Regions from separate parts of the Mesorhizobium sp. P2_D6 genome, predicted to be linked through region 3. Evidence: riboswitches for the same ligand, from Rfam matches in the RefSeq annotation. Region 3 holds a riboswitch; each other region holds the start of a gene.

Region 1 (5,182 bases), on a different contig from region 3:
CCACCACCTCCTTGCCATGCACCGCTTCAATCGCCGGGAGTGGTGTTTCCCGTCTCGGCCGCGATCCTGGACCAGATCGACGAGTACAGGCGCGTGCTGGAGAGCAATTCGAAGCGCCTTCTGCCATTGGTCGAATGGGAACCGACGCCGCAATTCAACGTCCGGGTGCTGAATGACACCGGGGATTTCTACCGATACTTCGATGCAACCCCGCACGCCGAATTTCTTTATGCCTGCCTTCGGCGGACGATCGAACGGTACCTTCCTTACGAAACAGCTTTTCTGCAGCGCTACGATCAATTCCGGCAACAGGTGAATGCCTTTATCGACACGCCCAAGCGGCTGATCGATCTGCTCTTCCGTTTCCTTAACCAGAATGGTGGCTCCTATCGAGCCGCGCCCTCGGAAAGGAATTCCCGGCTCTGACCAATGACGAAGCGCGGGCGGCTCGAGGCGATCTATGCGCAGACCAGAAAACGGCAAAGCACGCGGCAGAAGCCTTTCCCTGGGACTGCCGGTCGACCCTTGCGTTAGCGCCGAAACTCGGGACGTCAAGTTCTGGGGCAAACCGGACAAGCCGAAGGTGTGTCGGGAATGCTGCTGCGCCACGGCAGTGATTTCTGCATTATCTATACGCCTATATACGCAGTGCCGGCGTCAGCACCCCAGCGGTCGAAGATACGCGACAAGTCGCGTGCAAGTCATCTTGGGGACGCTGACAACAAGGTACGTGCGCTCAATCGCGTCCACCCCATTCACAAAACCGGCTCCGTGGAGTAGTGGGAACGCAGAGAAATCTCCGGTCGCAGCCTTACCCGGTCAAAACAAGGATTCAAACCATGAATGCCCTCGTCATCTGCTCCGGCGGATTGGACTCTGTTTCGCTCGCTCACAAGGTGGCGACCGAGCAGAAACTCATTGGCCTGCTTTCGTTCGATTACGGCCAGAGGCACAAAAAGGAACTCGGCTTTGCCGCTATCTGCGCCAAGCGGCTGGCTGTTCCGCACCAGATCGTCGATATCCGCGATGTTGGCCGGAACCTGAGCGGCTCGGCGCTGACTGATAATGTGGACGTGCCCGACGGGCACTATGCCGAAGACTCCATGAGGATCACGGTGGTGCCGAATAGGAACGCCATCATGCTGGCCATCGCCTTCGGGGTTGCCGCCGCGAAGAAGGCCGATGCGGTGGCCACTGCCGTCCACGGCGGAGATCATTTCATCTATCCCGATTGCCGGCCCGCTTTTATCGACGCCTTTCAGACGATGCAGAACCATGCCCTCGCAGGCTACGCCGATATCCGCCTGTACGCTCCGTATGTGAATATGTCGAAGGCCGACATCGTCAGCGAGGGGGCAAAGTACGCCACACCGTTCGAGGCGACGTGGTCCTGCTACAAGGGCGGTGCACGTCATTGCGGTCGCTGCGGGACATGCGTCGAACGGCGCGAAGCATTCGATCTGGCCGGCATCACCGACCCGACAGATTATGAGGACGCAGACTTCTGGCTCCACGCTATCCAGACAAGGAGCGCGTGATGTTCCGCATTACCAAAGAGTTCCACTTCTCGGCCTCGCATCAGCTCACCTCCTTGCCACCAGATCATCAGTGCGCACGTCTGCACGGCCACAACTACATCGTCGTAGTGGAGCTTTCAGGTGGCGAACTGGACGAACACGGCTTTGTGCGCGACTACCAAGATCTGGCGGCGTTCAAGCACTACATCGATGGGACGTTCGACCATCGGCATCTTAACGACGTGCTGGGGCATGACCATGCCACAGCGGAATGTCTGGCCAGGCACTTCTACGACTGGTGCAAGGTGCGGCTACCCGAAACCTCCGCCGTGCGGGTGAGCGAGACGCCGAAAACCTGGGCGGAATACCGACCATGACTTGCGCGTTGCATCCCGGAATCCGGGTGAGCGAGATTTTTGGGCCGACCATTCAGGGCGAAGGCGTGCTGATCGGCTTGCCGACGGTGTTCGTAAGAACCGGGGGGTGCGATTATCGCTGTTCCTGGTGCGACAGCCTGCATGCGGTGGACCGTCGCTTCCGCCATGATTGGGAGATGATGTCTCCCGACGCGGTTTGGCAAAAGGTCATTGCGCTTTCCGGCGGTCAGCCCGTGATGGTATCGCTGTCGGGCGGCAATCCGGCCATCCAGCCGCTTAGCCAGTTGATCGACCGCGGGCATGGTGAGGGCTACCGTTTTGCATTGGAAACCCAAGGCTCGGTGTCTAAGCAATGGTTCGCGGATCTCGACGTGCTGGTACTAAGCCCCAAGCCGCCCTCAAGCGAAATGACGACAGATTGGGCCGCGTTCGACGCCTGCTTAGAGGCGGCGCAGTATAAGCCGCAGATGGCGCTCAAGCTCGTTGTCTTCGACGATGATGACTATGCCTATGCCAAAGACGCCGCGGCGCGCTACCCGCAATTACCCGTCTATCTGCAGCCCGGCAATCACACGCCGCCGCGTCCCGGCGACGAAGACGCGTTCATCGACATGGCCGGTGTGATGAGGCGCATGGAATGGCTGGTTGAAAAGGTGACCCGTGACAGGTGGTTCGAGGCGCGTGTACTGCCGCAGCTTCATGTTCTGCTCTGGGGAAACAAACGGGGCGTCTAGCCGAAGGGGAAGGATTGCCGACGACGCGCAAGACAGACATCTATAGCAATCTCACCCAACTGGGCGGCAGCAGCGTCGTTCCGGAAAGCCCCGAAAACACCGTGCTGGAAAAGGGACCGAATCCGCATGAGGGCTCGCCTTATTGGGGGCGCTTCACCGCTCGTCTGGGCGTGACTTGCTCTCGATACTACCATGCTTTTCCGCTGGATTTGATTGGTCGCCGATCATCGCCGCGGGCCGAATGCACTTGACAAAACAGCGCCGGCCCGTTCAATTCGACGCATTCACCAGGGGAGTCCCGGCAAGGGGCTGAGATACTGCTGGCTTTCGCGGCGCAGTGACCCGTTGAACCTGATCCAGTTCATACTGGCGTAGGGACGGTGTAAGCGCTTGGCGGGAGTTTACGCCCGAGGTCCTGTTGCGGCAGGTCGACCAAAGCGTCTTTTCATCCTTCCGGCACAGAACTGGGTCTCCAATGCATGAGCAAAGGAGCCTCAAGATGAATGCCCTCACCCCAGCCGTCTCGACGGGACCGCTACCTGCCTCACGGAAAATCCACAAGTCCGGCGTCCTCTATCCGCACATCAAAGTGCCGATGCGCGAAATCTCCGTCCATCCGACGGCGGGCGAACCGCCCGTCATCGTCTACGATCCATCAGGCCCCTATACCGACCCGACAGTCGAAACCAGCATCGAAAAAGGCCTCGCCCGGCTTCGCCATGAATGGATTACGGCGCGTGGCGATGTCGAAGCCTATGACGGCCGCCATGTCCGGCCGGAAGACAATGGATTCGCCGCAGGCGAGCGCCTGACGCCGGAATTTCCCATTCGCAACCGGCCGCTCAAGGCCAAGCAGGGCAAGGCGGTGACCCAGCTTGCCTATGCGCGCGCCGGCATCATCACGCCCGAAATGGAGTTCGTCGCCATCCGCGAGAACCTCGGCCGCGAGATCCTGCGTGGCAAACTTGAGCGCGACGGCGAGGCCTTAGGCGCCGAGATCCCCGACTTCGTCACGCCGGAATTCGTGCGCGACGAGGTGGCGCGCGGGCGGGCGATCATTCCCGCCAACATCAACCACCCAGAGAGCGAACCGATGGTCATCGGCCGCAATTTCCTGGTGAAGATCAACGCCAATATCGGAAACTCGGCGGTCACCTCCTCGATGGCCGAGGAAGTGGAAAAAATGGTCTGGGCGATCCGCTGGGGAGCCGACACAGTGATGGACCTGTCGACCGGCCGCAACATCCACAACATCCGCGACTGGATCGTGCGCAATGCACCGGTGCCGATCGGCACGGTGCCGCTTTATCAGGCGCTCGAAAAGGTCAACGGCATTGCCGAGGATCTGAGCTGGGAGGTCTACCGAGACACGCTGATCGAACAGGCCGAACAGGGCGTCGATTATTTCACCATCCATGCCGGCGTGCGGCTGCACTACATCCCGCTGACCGTTGACCGGGTCACGGGCATCGTCTCGCGCGGCGGCTCGATCATGGCCAAATGGTGCCTGCACCATCACCGGGAAAGCTTCCTTTACGAGCATTTCGCCGAAATCTGCGACATCTGCCGCGCCTATGACGTGTCCTTTTCGCTCGGCGACGGCCTTCGCCCGGGCTCCATCGCCGATGCCAACGACGCGGCGCAATTCGCCGAGTTGGAGACGCTCGGCGAGCTGACGCAGATTGCCTGGGCCAAGGATTGCCAGGTGATGATCGAGGGGCCCGGCCACGTGCCAATGCACAAGATCAAGCAGAACATGGAGAAGCAGCTCGCTGTCTGCGGCGAGGCCCCGTTCTATACGCTAGGACCGCTGACGACCGACATCGCGCCGGGCTATGACCACATCACCTCAGGTATCGGCGCCGCCATGATCGGCTGGTTCGGCACCGCCATGCTCTGCTACGTCACGCCCAAGGAGCATCTCGGCCTTCCCGATCGCAACGACGTCAAGATTGGCGTGATCACCTACAAGATAGCCGCTCATGCCGCCGACCTGGCTAAGGGGCATCCGGCGGCGAAAGTCAGGGATGATGCCCTTTCCCGCGCGCGCTTCGAATTCCGCTGGGAGGACCAATTCAACCTGTCGCTCGATCCCGAAACCGCGCGATCCTTCCACGACCAGACCTTGCCCAAGGAGGCGCACAAGCTGGCACATTTCTGCTCGATGTGCGGGCCGAAATTCTGCTCCATGCGCATTTCCCACGACATCCGCGCCGAGGCACAGAAGGAAGGCATGGCGGCGATGGCGGCGAAATACCGCGAGGGCGGCGATCTCTACGTGCCGGCGGACGAGACCGGCACACCGCTGGTGCCGGAGGCGCATGAGCGGTCATGAGGGTGCTGGTCAAAGGGGCCGGCGTCGCCGGCCTCACCGTCGCCTTCGAACTCGCCACGCGCGGCGCGGCGGTGACAGTTGCTGAGACAAGACATGGCCTCGGCGGCGATGCGTCGTGGTTCGCCGGCGGCATGCTGGCGCCATGGTGCGAGCGCGAAAGCGCCGAGCAACCGGTGCTGGATCTCGGACGCGATGCCGCCGACTGGTGGGAGGCGGCAA
Region 2 (5,182 bases), on a different contig from region 3:
CCGCGGTCGAGCCAGACGGTAGCGCGCGAGACGCGTTCGAGGAAGCGACGGTCGTGCGAGATGACGATCAGCGCCGACGAGGTGCGGACAAGCTCCTCTTCCAGCCATTCGATGACAGACAGATCGAGATGGTTGGTCGGCTCATCAAGCAGCAGAATATCAGGCTCCGGCGCCATCACACGAGCAAGTGCTGCGCGACGCGCCTCGCCGCCGGAGAGATCGTTGGGGTTCTCCGTACCGGCGAGACCGAGATGCTCCATCAGATAGGTGGCGCGGTAGGGATCGTCGGCCGGCCCAAGCCCGGCCTCGACATAGGCGCGCACATTGGCAAAGCCATCCATGTCGGGCATTTGCGGGAGATAGCGCACCGTTGCCGAAGGCTGGCGGAAGACTTCGCCGTCCTGCGGCTCGATCAACCCGGCGGCAATCTTCAGCAGCGTCGACTTGCCGGAGCCATTGCGGCCGACGAGCGCAATCTTGTCGCCGGCGGACGCGGTGAGTTCAGCGCCGTCGAGCAGCGGCGTGCCGCCGAAGGTCAGTCTTATCCCGTCGAGGTTGAGAAGGGGCGGGGCCATGTCAGCTTTCAGGCAAGGGATAGGGATGAGCGAGCAGCAGCGCGCGGCCATGGCCGAGCGCGATTTCGAGCCGGCCCCCGGTCTTCTCTGACTTGACCTCGTTGGAGATGGTGAGCGACGAGCCGAAGGCAACCTCGACATGGTCGAGCGGCCATTTGGCGCCGGACACGGTGAGGCCCGAAAGATCGGAAAAGCCGAGCACGGAAAACAACGTGCCGTCGGCGTAGTCGAAGCCGGCCTTGCCCGGCAGCAAGGGCACCCCCTCCTGCGCGCCGCTGGTCAACAGCACTTTCGTGCCGGTCTCGGCCAGCCGCAGGCTGAGCGCCAGATGAAGGTACGCATGGTCGGCGCGCTTGCCACCGAAAGCGCCGGCCAGCACCAGGTTGGTGGCGCCGCGCTCCAGTGCGGCGGCGATGGCCAGCTCCCCGTCGGTCTTATCCTTTTCGGGCGGAAATACCTGGCGCGGCACGGCGGCGAGATCGGCGGGAAGGTCCGCGGGCACGGAATCGAAGTCGCCCACCCAAAGCTCCGGCATCAGGCCGAGCATCCGGGCATGGCCGATGCCGGCGTCGGCGGCGATGACGCGCGTGCCTTCGACCTGGCGGTCGAGCCGCGGCGTGCGGATGAGATCGCCGCCAAGCAGGATGGTGAATGTGCTCATATCCGGTGGCCCTTACCAGCCCCGCCGGCGAAACGGAAGGCCGAGCCTTGGCTAGCTTTTTGTTGGAGCATGATCTCAGGACAAAACGGTTCCCGTTCGTCCGAGAAACCGGTTCCCACTTTTCGGATCATGCTCTGGCAAAGTTCCGCTTGCGTGGCACCTTGGCCGGCCCTATGTGTCGAAACGCTCTAACGGGGTGCCGAACGCGATGTTTTCGCGGGTCGGCTGAGAGGCAGTCTCGCCAACCCGCTGAACCTGATCCGGTTTGTACCGGCGGAGGGATTAGACGCTTCGGACAGACCGACGCCTCAATTCCTTTCAAACACGAATGAAGGAGGTGCCGATGCGCATGTTTTTGTCCCGTCTTGTCCCAGCCCTGGGTCTTGCTTTTTTGCTTCTCGCCGTGCCTGCGTCCGCGCAGGAAAAACTCACCGTCTACACCTATGAGAGTTTCACTGCCGATTGGGGCCCGGGTCCTGCGGTGAAGAAGGAATTCGAGGCCGAATGCGGCTGCAGCGTCGACTTCGTCTCGGTCGCCGACGGCGTTGCGCTGCTCAATCGCGTCAAGCTCGAAGGGGCCTCGACCAAGGCCGATATCGTGCTTGGTCTCGACACCAACCTCACCGCCGAGGCCAAGGCCTCCGGCCTGTTTGTCCCGCATGGCGCGGTGGCTGAAAACAGCGTGCCGGGCGGCTGGAGAGACGATGTTTTCGTCCCCTTCGACTATGGCTATTTCGCCGTCGTCTACGACACTGAGAAGCTGAAGACCCCGCCGAAGAGCCTGAAGGAATTGGTCGAAGGCGCTGCCGCCGACAAGATCGTCATCCAGGATCCGCGCACGTCGACGCCGGGTCTTGGCCTGCTGCTGTGGGTCAAGTCGGTCTATGGCGACAAGGCGCCAGAGGCCTGGGCGAAGCTCAAGCCTAAGGTACTGACGGTGACGCCCGGCTGGAGCGAGGCCTATGGCCTGTTCACCAAGGGCGAGGCGCCCATGGTGCTGTCCTACACGACGTCGCCGGCCTACCACATGGTGGCCGAGAACACCGAGCGCTATCAGGCGGCGTCCTTCGAGGAAGGCGAATATCTGCAGATCGAGGTCGCCGGCATTACCACCACGGGCGCGAAAAACCCGCTGGCGGCAAAGTTCCTGGCCTTCATGACCGGGCCGAAATTCCAGGACGTAATTCCCGAGACCAACTGGATGTTCCCGGCAGGCAAGACCGACAAGCCGCTCAATCCGGCCTTCGACAAACTGGTCAAGCCGGCGAAGACGCTGCTGTTCAGCCCGGAAGAGGTTGCGGCCAACCGCAAGGCTTGGGTGGATGAGTGGCTGGCGGTGATGAGCAAGTAGCTTTGGCTGGATAATCGGAAGATGACCGCTCTACGACGCCCCCCTCTGTCCTGCCGGACATCTCCCCCACGAGGGGGGAGATTGGGTGTCGCCTCGGCTTTCGCCAACCTCCAACGTTTTGAGCGGAGCGCGGAAACTGCTGATCTCCCCCCTCGTGGGGGAGATGTCCGGCAGGACAGAGGGGGGCGCGAAGAAACGCGACGCCCGCTAAAGATCTTTTGGGCGGTCCGGCGTGCAACGCTCTGACCCCCGCATCGCCGCCGGCATCGTTGCGCTCGGCGCAATAGCGCTGCTGATCGGCGGCGCCTTTGCCGGCCTCATCCTCGAAGGCGCGCACGACCTCCGCGGTGCTGCGTCCGCCTTCGATCTCTATCTCCTGCGCGTCGTCCGCTTCACGCTCTGGCAAGCAGTGCTTTCGACGCTGCTTTCCGTCGTACCGGCGCTCTTCGTCGCCCGTGCTCTGTCGCGGCATCCGCGCTTCTTTGGCCGCGGTTTCATCCTGCAACTGTTCACCGTGCCGCTGGCACTGCCGGCCATTGTCGCGGCACTGGGCATACTGGCGCTCTATGGCCGGGCCGGCTACTTCGCCGGGGTCGCCGGCCAAAGCTGGCCCGATATCTATGGCCTCTCGGGCATCCTCGTCGCTCATGTCTTCTTCAATCTGCCGCTGGCAACACGGCTGTTCCTTGAGGCACTGGGCACGGTGCCTGCTGATCAATGGCGGCTGGCAAGCCAGCTCGGCATGGGGGCGAGACCAGCCTTCCGGCTGATCGAATGGCCGGTGCTGCGATCGGCTTTGCCGGGCGTCGCCGGCCTTGTCTTCATGCTTTGCATCACCTCCTTCACCATCGTGCTCATCCTCGGCGGCGGGCCGGCGGCGACGACGCTGGAGGTCGCCATCTACCAAGCGCTGCGCTTCGATTTCGATCCCGCGCGGGCAGTTACACTGACAGTGCTGCAAATTGCCCTGACCTTTGCCGTCGTGCTGGCGCTGACGCGGCTTGGCGCCAATGTGACCGGGGATGCGAACCTGCCTGTGGCGCCGCGCCGCTATCTCTCGGCCGGCCCGGTCGAAACGGCGCTCAACGCGGCCCTGATCGTGCTCGCCTTGCTGTTCGTCGCCGGGCCGATGGCGGCAACCGTCGCATCCGGCCTTGGCGCCGATCTCAGCCGGCTGGCTGGCGAGAGCGCGGTGCGCCAGGCGACGCTGACCAGCGCCATTCTCGGCCTGCTGGCGGCGTTGCTTTCGGTGGTGCTGTCGCTGTCGCTGATCATGGCGCGCCGGGCGCTGTCCCTGCACCGCCGTGGCAGCGCTCGCCCGCTTCTCGAGCACGCCACGGACACCGGCGCCGGTTTTGTCCTCGTCGTGCCGCCCATCGTCATCGGCGCCGGCTGGTTCCTTTTGTTGCGGACGGTCAGCGACGTCTTTGCCATCGCGCCCGTCATGGTCGTCACCGTCAACGGAGTGATGGCGATGCCCTTTGCCATCCGCGCCATGCGCCCCACCTATGACGCGGCGAGCGAGCGCCACGAAAAGCTGTGCGCGCAGCTCGGCATTTCGGGCTGGAGCCGGCTGTGGCTGATCGACTGGCCGTCGCTGCGACGGCCGCTGGCCACCGGCTTTGCCTTCGCCATGGCGCTGTCGCTCGGCGATCTTGGTGTCATCGCGCTGTTCGGCAGCGATTCGGTGCAGACCTTGCCCTATCTCCTCTTGGCGCGCATGGGCAGCTACCGCACAGCCGACGCCGCCGGGCTGGCTTTGCTGCTCGGGGCGGTCTGCCTGGCTCTGGTGGTCGCCGCGGATTGGTTGGGACGAGGAGAAAAATCGTGACTTCCGCCATGGAAAAAGGCGCGGTCGTGCGGCTGGACAAGGTCTCGTTCAGCTATGGCGAGGCGCCGTTCCTGTTCGATGTCGAGTTCACTGCCTCGAAAATCACCGCCATCATGGGGGCGAGCGGTTCGGGAAAGTCGACCCTGCTCAACCTTGTGGCCGGCTTCGAGACGCCGCAATCCGGCAGCGTGCTGATCGGCGGCGCCGATGTTGGCGCTTCCGCGCCTTCGGCGCGCCCGGTCTCGATGGTGTTCCAGGAGAACAACCTCTTTGCCCATCTCTCGGTGGAAAAGAACGTCGGGCTCGGCCGCTCGCCCTCGCTTAGCCTGACGCAAACCGATCGCGCGGCCATCGCGGAGGCGCTCGCGCGTGTCGGCCTTGCCGGCAAGGAAAAGCGGCTGCCGCGCGAGCTCTCCGGCGGTGAAAGACAGCGGGTGGCGCTCGCCCGCGTGCTGGTGCGCGACCGGCCGGTCCTGTTGCTCGACGAGCCGTTCGCTTCGCTCGGACCCGCGCTGCGCGACGACATGCTCGACCTCGTGGCCGGCGTCCATGCCGAGCGGGCTATGACGGTGTTGTTCGTCACGCATCAGCCGGAAGACGCGCGCCGCATCGGAGAGCAGATGGTTTTTCTGGACAATGGCAGCGTTGCCTCAACGGGATCTGCCGCCGATTTTTTCGACGGCACTGGTCCTGAAGCGTTTCGGCGCTATATCGGCGCAAGTTCGGGCGGATCACGCGATATTGCCCGGAAGCGGACATAATTT
Region 3 (5,182 bases):
CAGCGTGCCGGCGCCGGTATCGCCATAAGGCAGGATGTCGACGGTGAGCCCGGCCTCGTCGTAAAAACCTTTGTCGCGGGCCACGAACAGGCCGATGTGGTTGGTGTTGACGGTCCAATCAAGCGCGACGGTGATTTTTTGCGCGGCAGCATGAGCGCGCGAGGCCAGCGGCAGTCCGGCAGCCAGCGTTAAAAGCAGCGCTTGCCGGCGGGTGAATTCGGTCATGATAAACTCCTTTGAACGGTCTGCGGGAACGAGGCTCGGTCCGCTCCGGTATCGAGCAGCGTGTCGAGGATTTCGGCTTCGAGTACAGCGGCCTGGCGCGCGGCGTCGCTGCCGGTGGTGCGCGGGCGCGGCAGCGGCACGGTAATCACGCTGATGATGCGAGCGGGCCGTGACGACAGGAGATAAATGCGGTCCGACAGGTACACCGCTTCACGCACGTCATGGGTGATCAGCAGCGCCGTCCAGCGATGACGCTGCCACATGCCTTCCAGCCAGCGCTGCATGGCCGCGCGTGTCAGCGCATCCAGCGCGCCGAAGGGCTCGTCGAGCAGCAGCATGTCGCGTTGCTGCACCATTGTGCGCAAAAGCGCAGCGCGCTGACGCATGCCGCCGGAGAGTTCCGCCGGCCAGGCGCGCTCGAAACCGGCAAGGCCGAATTCGGCGAACAGCGGCGCGACTTGCTCCCGCGCCGTCCGTCGCGGCATGCCCTGCACTTCGAGCCCCAGCGTCACATTGTCGATGACGCGCCGCCACGGCATCAGCGCGTCACGCTGCGGCATGAAGGCGAAATGGCGACCATGGTCATCGAGTGGCGCACCGTCGAAACGCATGTCGCCCTCGCCTTTCAGCGCACCGGTGAGCAGTTGGAACAGCGTCGACTTGCCGGCGCCGGAGGGGCCGAGGATGGACACGAACTCGCCGGCCGCGACATGAAGCGAAATGCCCGCGAGCACCTCCAGCGCGCCGAAGCTTTTGCTGATATCGCGGAGTTCGAGCCGTGTCATTGGGAGCTCTCTCCCGAAGGCTTGCCGCCGCGGCTCTCGCTCCCCGCATTTTCCCAGGGCATGGCGAGGCGCTGGATGAGCACCGCAAGGCCGAACAAAGCAAGCGTGAGCGCCGCGCTGACGGCGACCGCTGCGAGCACCAGATCGGGGCGGAAATTGTTCTTGGCGTTGAGCATATAGATGCCCAATCCCTTCGCCGCCCCCGCATATTCGGCGAAGATCGCGCCGACCACGGCGTAAGTAATCGAGATCCTCAAACCGGCGAAGAAATAGGGCAGCGCCGAAGGCAACCGCGCCAGCCAGAAGATGCGCCAGCGCCCTGCCCCCATGGCGGCGAGCATCTGGGCAATCTCCTTGCTCGTTGCAGCGTAGCCTTCGACCAACGCCACCATCATCGGAAAGAAGGTGACGAGTGCGACGAGCAGGATTTTCGGCATCAGCCCGAAGCCGAACCACAGCACGATGAGCGGCGCGATGGCGACCAGCGGCAAGGTCTGGCTGACGATCAGCAGGGGGAAGAGCGCGCGGCGGAGCGGGGTCAAAAAATCGACCAGCGCCGAAAGCACGAAAGCAGCCACCAACGAGCAGGCAAAGCCGGCAAGCGTGGCGCGGATGGTGGGAAGCGTATTGTCGGCAAGAGCAGCGCGATTCTCCCAGGCTTGCAGCAACACGCGCGACGGCGCCGGCAGTATGGTGGGCGCTGCGCCACCATAGCGGGCGTAGAGCTCCCAGGCCGCGAGGAGCAGGGTGAAAGAGATGGCTGCGGGGATGGCCTTGGCGATGGCGGCGGCTGATCTCCCCCCTTGAGGGGGAGATGTCGCCGAAGGCGACAGAGGGGGTCGCCGGCCATAGAGCGCCCACGCCTTGCCGATGCGAAAAGAGCGTCGGCGCTCCACGCGCTGGAACCCCCTCTGGCCTGCCGGCCATCTCCCCCTCAAGGGGGGAGATTCACTTGCATCGCGGTCTTCGCCAATCGCCAATGGCTCCCCTCCTCTTTGTACTGAGGGGTCGGAGGCATCTCCCCCACGCGATGGGTTGAACGAAACAGCCACGGCAAATATCCTTGATGAACGACGCCTGAGCCGCGGCTCAGGCGGCGCTCGGGCTGTTCGCCGAAATCGTGATGTCGAGGGTGACGTGGCCGGCGCCCGGGCCGAACCGGCAGAAGGCCTCAGTCAGCGTGGCAAACACCGCGCCGGCATCGCCACGCAGTTTGGTGCAGAAGTTCTTCGAGCGTTCAAAGACGCCGGACTGCTTCAGGAAATCGATGCAGCCATAGATCTCGTCCATATGGTCGCCCGTGCCCATCACATAGAGCGAGAACTGCGCCGCCACCGGCTGGTCGGTCGATGGCGTGGCCTGGACGGCGCGGATCGCGGCGACCTTGCGCTCGTCCTGCGCAATGGCGGGTCCGCCGATCTCGTCGGAGCGGCAGATCGGATCGTCGGGCTCACCTGGACAGCCGCGCGAAACCGCAGCCGAAAGCACGCAGTGCTTGCCGCTTTTGGCGGCCGCCACGAACAGGTCGCGCATGGCTGGAAACAACACCTCGGGCGGCCCGACCAGAAGCGTCGAGATGTCGTCGGTTTCGATCCTCAGCCGGTCACGCCAGGGATCGAGCGCGCCAAGCGCGCCAAGGATGACGCCGACGAAATCGTCGGTCATGGGATAAAGGGAAATCTGTGCACCGGAAAACATCGCCCGCCTCGCTCCGCTGGTATTATCCAGATCAGCTTTAGAGTCCGAAGGCTTGCCGCCCTCATCTCAGCCCCGACCGTACGGAGCACCCCTGTGGATGGGCGGGTTAAAGCACTGTTCGAGGCATTGGGGAAGAGTATTTTTTCGACTGTCATCGCGAAGTGTGTTGGGCCAGGTTTCTTGGCTTCAGGAAAATCCGCATCATTTCGAAAGTTGAATTCGTTCAAATTGTACGCGTCATCCTTGACGAAATGTCGTACATAAAGTACGATATTTCCTTTCAACAAGGGGAGTTCCGTGAGCACAGCGAACCATGGCGCCTTCGCCGACCTCTCCCGCCCGCTGTTGTCACTGCCGCTGCTGCCGCCCCTGTCGTTCGACCAGCGCGAACGCGTTGCCGGAGCATGGCGAATGGCCAGCCAGGACATCGCCGACGATATTCGTTTCATCCGCCAATATTTGAAAGTGATTGCCGAGAAGGACGAGAGGCTGTCGACCGGCACGCTCGTTCACAGCCGCGCCTATGTCGAAGCCTGCGCCGGCTGGCTGCCGCAGACGGTGGCGCGCTATCTGCGCCACCTGCGCCAGATCACCGAATGCGAACTGGTCATGACAGCTGCCGGTATCCGCTTTGCCCTGTCGAGTTACGCCTGGGAGTCATAGGGTATCACGCGGTCTTCATACACAATGAATTGCGCTCCCCGTGGAGGCGCAATTCGTCAGGTTAAGAGACCCTGGCGGGCCGAACGGCGACGTCCAGAACGGGGCCGCCCAGGCGAATTCTGCCCTTGCCTATTTCGACTTGGCCTTGCCGGACTTTGCGGCCGCCGGCTTTGCAGCCTTGGGCTTGGCGTCGGCCTTGACGGGCTTCGCAGCAGCCTTCTTCGCCGTCTTCTTCGGTTTGGCGGCCGAACCATCTATTTCGGCCGTGGCCTGTTCCCAGTGCTCCTGATGCGCGCCTTCCGGGCGGCCGGCCTGTTCCCAAATCTCATGTGCGCGCTGGCGAATGCGGTCCTGTTTGTCGTCCGTCACTTAAGCCTCCGTGGTTGGGTCCGATGGTTAGGTCCAGATTCCACGAAAACATTAGCCGAAATTTGAGCCGGCGTCTTGAGTGACGAGCTGCTTTCAACGCGGATCGGAAACGACCGCAACGCCGAGCAGCGCCGCTTTCTTGGTGATCAGCCCGGCGAGGTCGGCATCCGACCGATCCGTGCCGGTGCGCTCCCGCAAGAGCGCAATCGCTTCCTTCATCGACAACAGCGCGGTGCTGCGCTCAGCCAACAGCTTGTCGCAACACGCCGCCACGTTGGTCTCGACATGCGGCAACATGAGCAATGCTCCTTTCATCATTCGGCCCTGCCGCCCTTGTTGGGATGAACGACAGGGCCGTATTGGTGGTTCGGTCAGTTGTGGCCAGCGTTATTCGACCACCTCAACGATCCTGCGCGTGCTGGGATCGACCAACACTGTATGGTTGTCGACCACAGCGTATCTGTACTGAACGTCAGGAACCTCCTGCAGCTCGACAGTGTCGGGCAAGGCGGAGCCGACATTCAATTCGACGCCGAGAAGACTGACCGAGGCCAGCGGATGTTTTTTTACGTATTGGTGCACGACCGTGCGCTGTTCGGGGGTGATGATCACCTGCTGCTGCGCCGGCTGCGTCACAATGACCTCGTCGGCCGCGGCAACACCGAGACCTGCGATCATGGCGAGCCCGGCGACTACTGGAATAAGGACGGTTTTCATCTTCGTCTCCTGTCGTTGTTTGCGAGCTCCACCGCGTTCCCGCACGAGGCGAAAACAGCACAAATCGCGATGGCGGGCTCCGGGAGGCAAACGCCTCTCGTACGGTCTTGTTCCGTAAGTGGAGACTAATTGATCGGCCCGACCAGCCATTATTGCCGGAACCGCACCGGCATGATTCGCATTGAAGGACGATCCCTCAGGAGACTTTCAAAATGGACGATATGCGGCTGCAAAGTCCCGTGGCAATTGCCGTCGGCGCCGGCTTCCGACGCGACATCACCACGCTAGCCGAGATGCAGAATTTTCTTCGGGAATGGCCGCACGCCAGGCGCGGCAAGATTTACGAAACGGCGCTGAGGGCCTGCGAAATGGCCAGGGCTGGACACGTGACCAAGGACCAGGCGCGGCGGGCTTTCGCAGCCTTTACCGAGGCGGCCGGCATTGCCTGGACCGGCATTGATCCGGTGACGGCGCTGCGCCTGGCCAAGGCTGGACCTGGCCGGCCCCGGTCCACACTGTAGAGACCTCAAGCGAGATCATTGCTTCGGTGGCTGCACAGGCACCTCGCCGGGCTTGATCACCGGTGTTTTGCCCTGGTCCGGCGGCGGCTGCGTCATGCCCTGGTCACCGCTGGGCGGCGGCTGCAGCACGCCGCCGCAAGAACCAAGATCGGCGGTCGAATTGCCATTGCCGTCATCGGCGGGAGGCGGCTGCTGGCCGCCATC

The links. Region 3 has a riboswitch for thiamine pyrophosphate ahead of AC1D1L_RS20410 (YkoF family thiamine/hydroxymethylpyrimidine-binding protein). Riboswitches for the same ligand answer to the same signal wherever they lie in the genome.
Region 1: another riboswitch for thiamine pyrophosphate. It lies ahead of thiC (phosphomethylpyrimidine synthase ThiC); the one in region 3 lies ahead of AC1D1L_RS20410 (YkoF family thiamine/hydroxymethylpyrimidine-binding protein).
Region 2: another riboswitch for thiamine pyrophosphate. It lies ahead of thiB (thiamine ABC transporter substrate binding subunit); the one in region 3 lies ahead of AC1D1L_RS20410 (YkoF family thiamine/hydroxymethylpyrimidine-binding protein).

Annotation. Positions count from the first base shown of each region.
Region 1 covers NZ_JBFUEG010000014.1:36,896-42,077, reverse strand. Annotated here, with positions in the region: gene AC1D1L_RS24840 (hypothetical protein) at 43-426, shown strand; gene queC (7-cyano-7-deazaguanine synthase QueC) at 840-1,538, shown strand; gene queD (6-carboxytetrahydropterin synthase QueD) at 1,538-1,894, shown strand; gene queE (7-carboxy-7-deazaguanine synthase QueE) at 1,891-2,628, shown strand; gene AC1D1L_RS24820 (hypothetical protein) at 2,643-2,879, shown strand; TPP riboswitch at 2,908-3,024, shown strand; gene thiC (phosphomethylpyrimidine synthase ThiC) at 3,128-4,963, shown strand; gene thiO (glycine oxidase ThiO) at 4,960-5,182, shown strand, end outside.
Region 2 covers NZ_JBFUEG010000004.1:120,955-126,136, reverse strand. Annotated here, with positions in the region: gene AC1D1L_RS10240 (ABC-F family ATP-binding cassette domain-containing protein) at 1-575, opposite strand, end outside; gene AC1D1L_RS10235 (thiamine diphosphokinase) at 577-1,236, opposite strand; TPP riboswitch at 1,419-1,535, shown strand; gene thiB (thiamine ABC transporter substrate binding subunit) at 1,580-2,587, shown strand; gene thiP (thiamine/thiamine pyrophosphate ABC transporter permease) at 2,820-4,418, shown strand; gene thiQ (thiamine ABC transporter ATP-binding protein) at 4,427-5,179, shown strand.
Region 3 covers NZ_JBFUEG010000009.1:134,677-139,858, forward strand. Annotated here, with positions in the region: gene AC1D1L_RS20395 (ABC transporter substrate-binding protein) at 1-225, opposite strand, end outside; gene AC1D1L_RS20400 (ABC transporter ATP-binding protein) at 222-1,010, opposite strand; gene AC1D1L_RS20405 (ABC transporter permease) at 1,007-1,843, opposite strand; gene AC1D1L_RS20410 (YkoF family thiamine/hydroxymethylpyrimidine-binding protein) at 2,100-2,708, opposite strand; TPP riboswitch at 2,699-2,811, opposite strand; gene AC1D1L_RS20415 (hypothetical protein) at 3,006-3,371, shown strand; gene AC1D1L_RS20420 (DUF2934 domain-containing protein) at 3,501-3,740, opposite strand; gene AC1D1L_RS20425 (hypothetical protein) at 3,834-4,037, opposite strand; gene AC1D1L_RS20430 (DUF1236 domain-containing protein) at 4,128-4,457, opposite strand; gene AC1D1L_RS20435 (DUF982 domain-containing protein) at 4,670-4,978, shown strand; gene AC1D1L_RS20440 (hypothetical protein) at 4,994-5,182, opposite strand, start outside.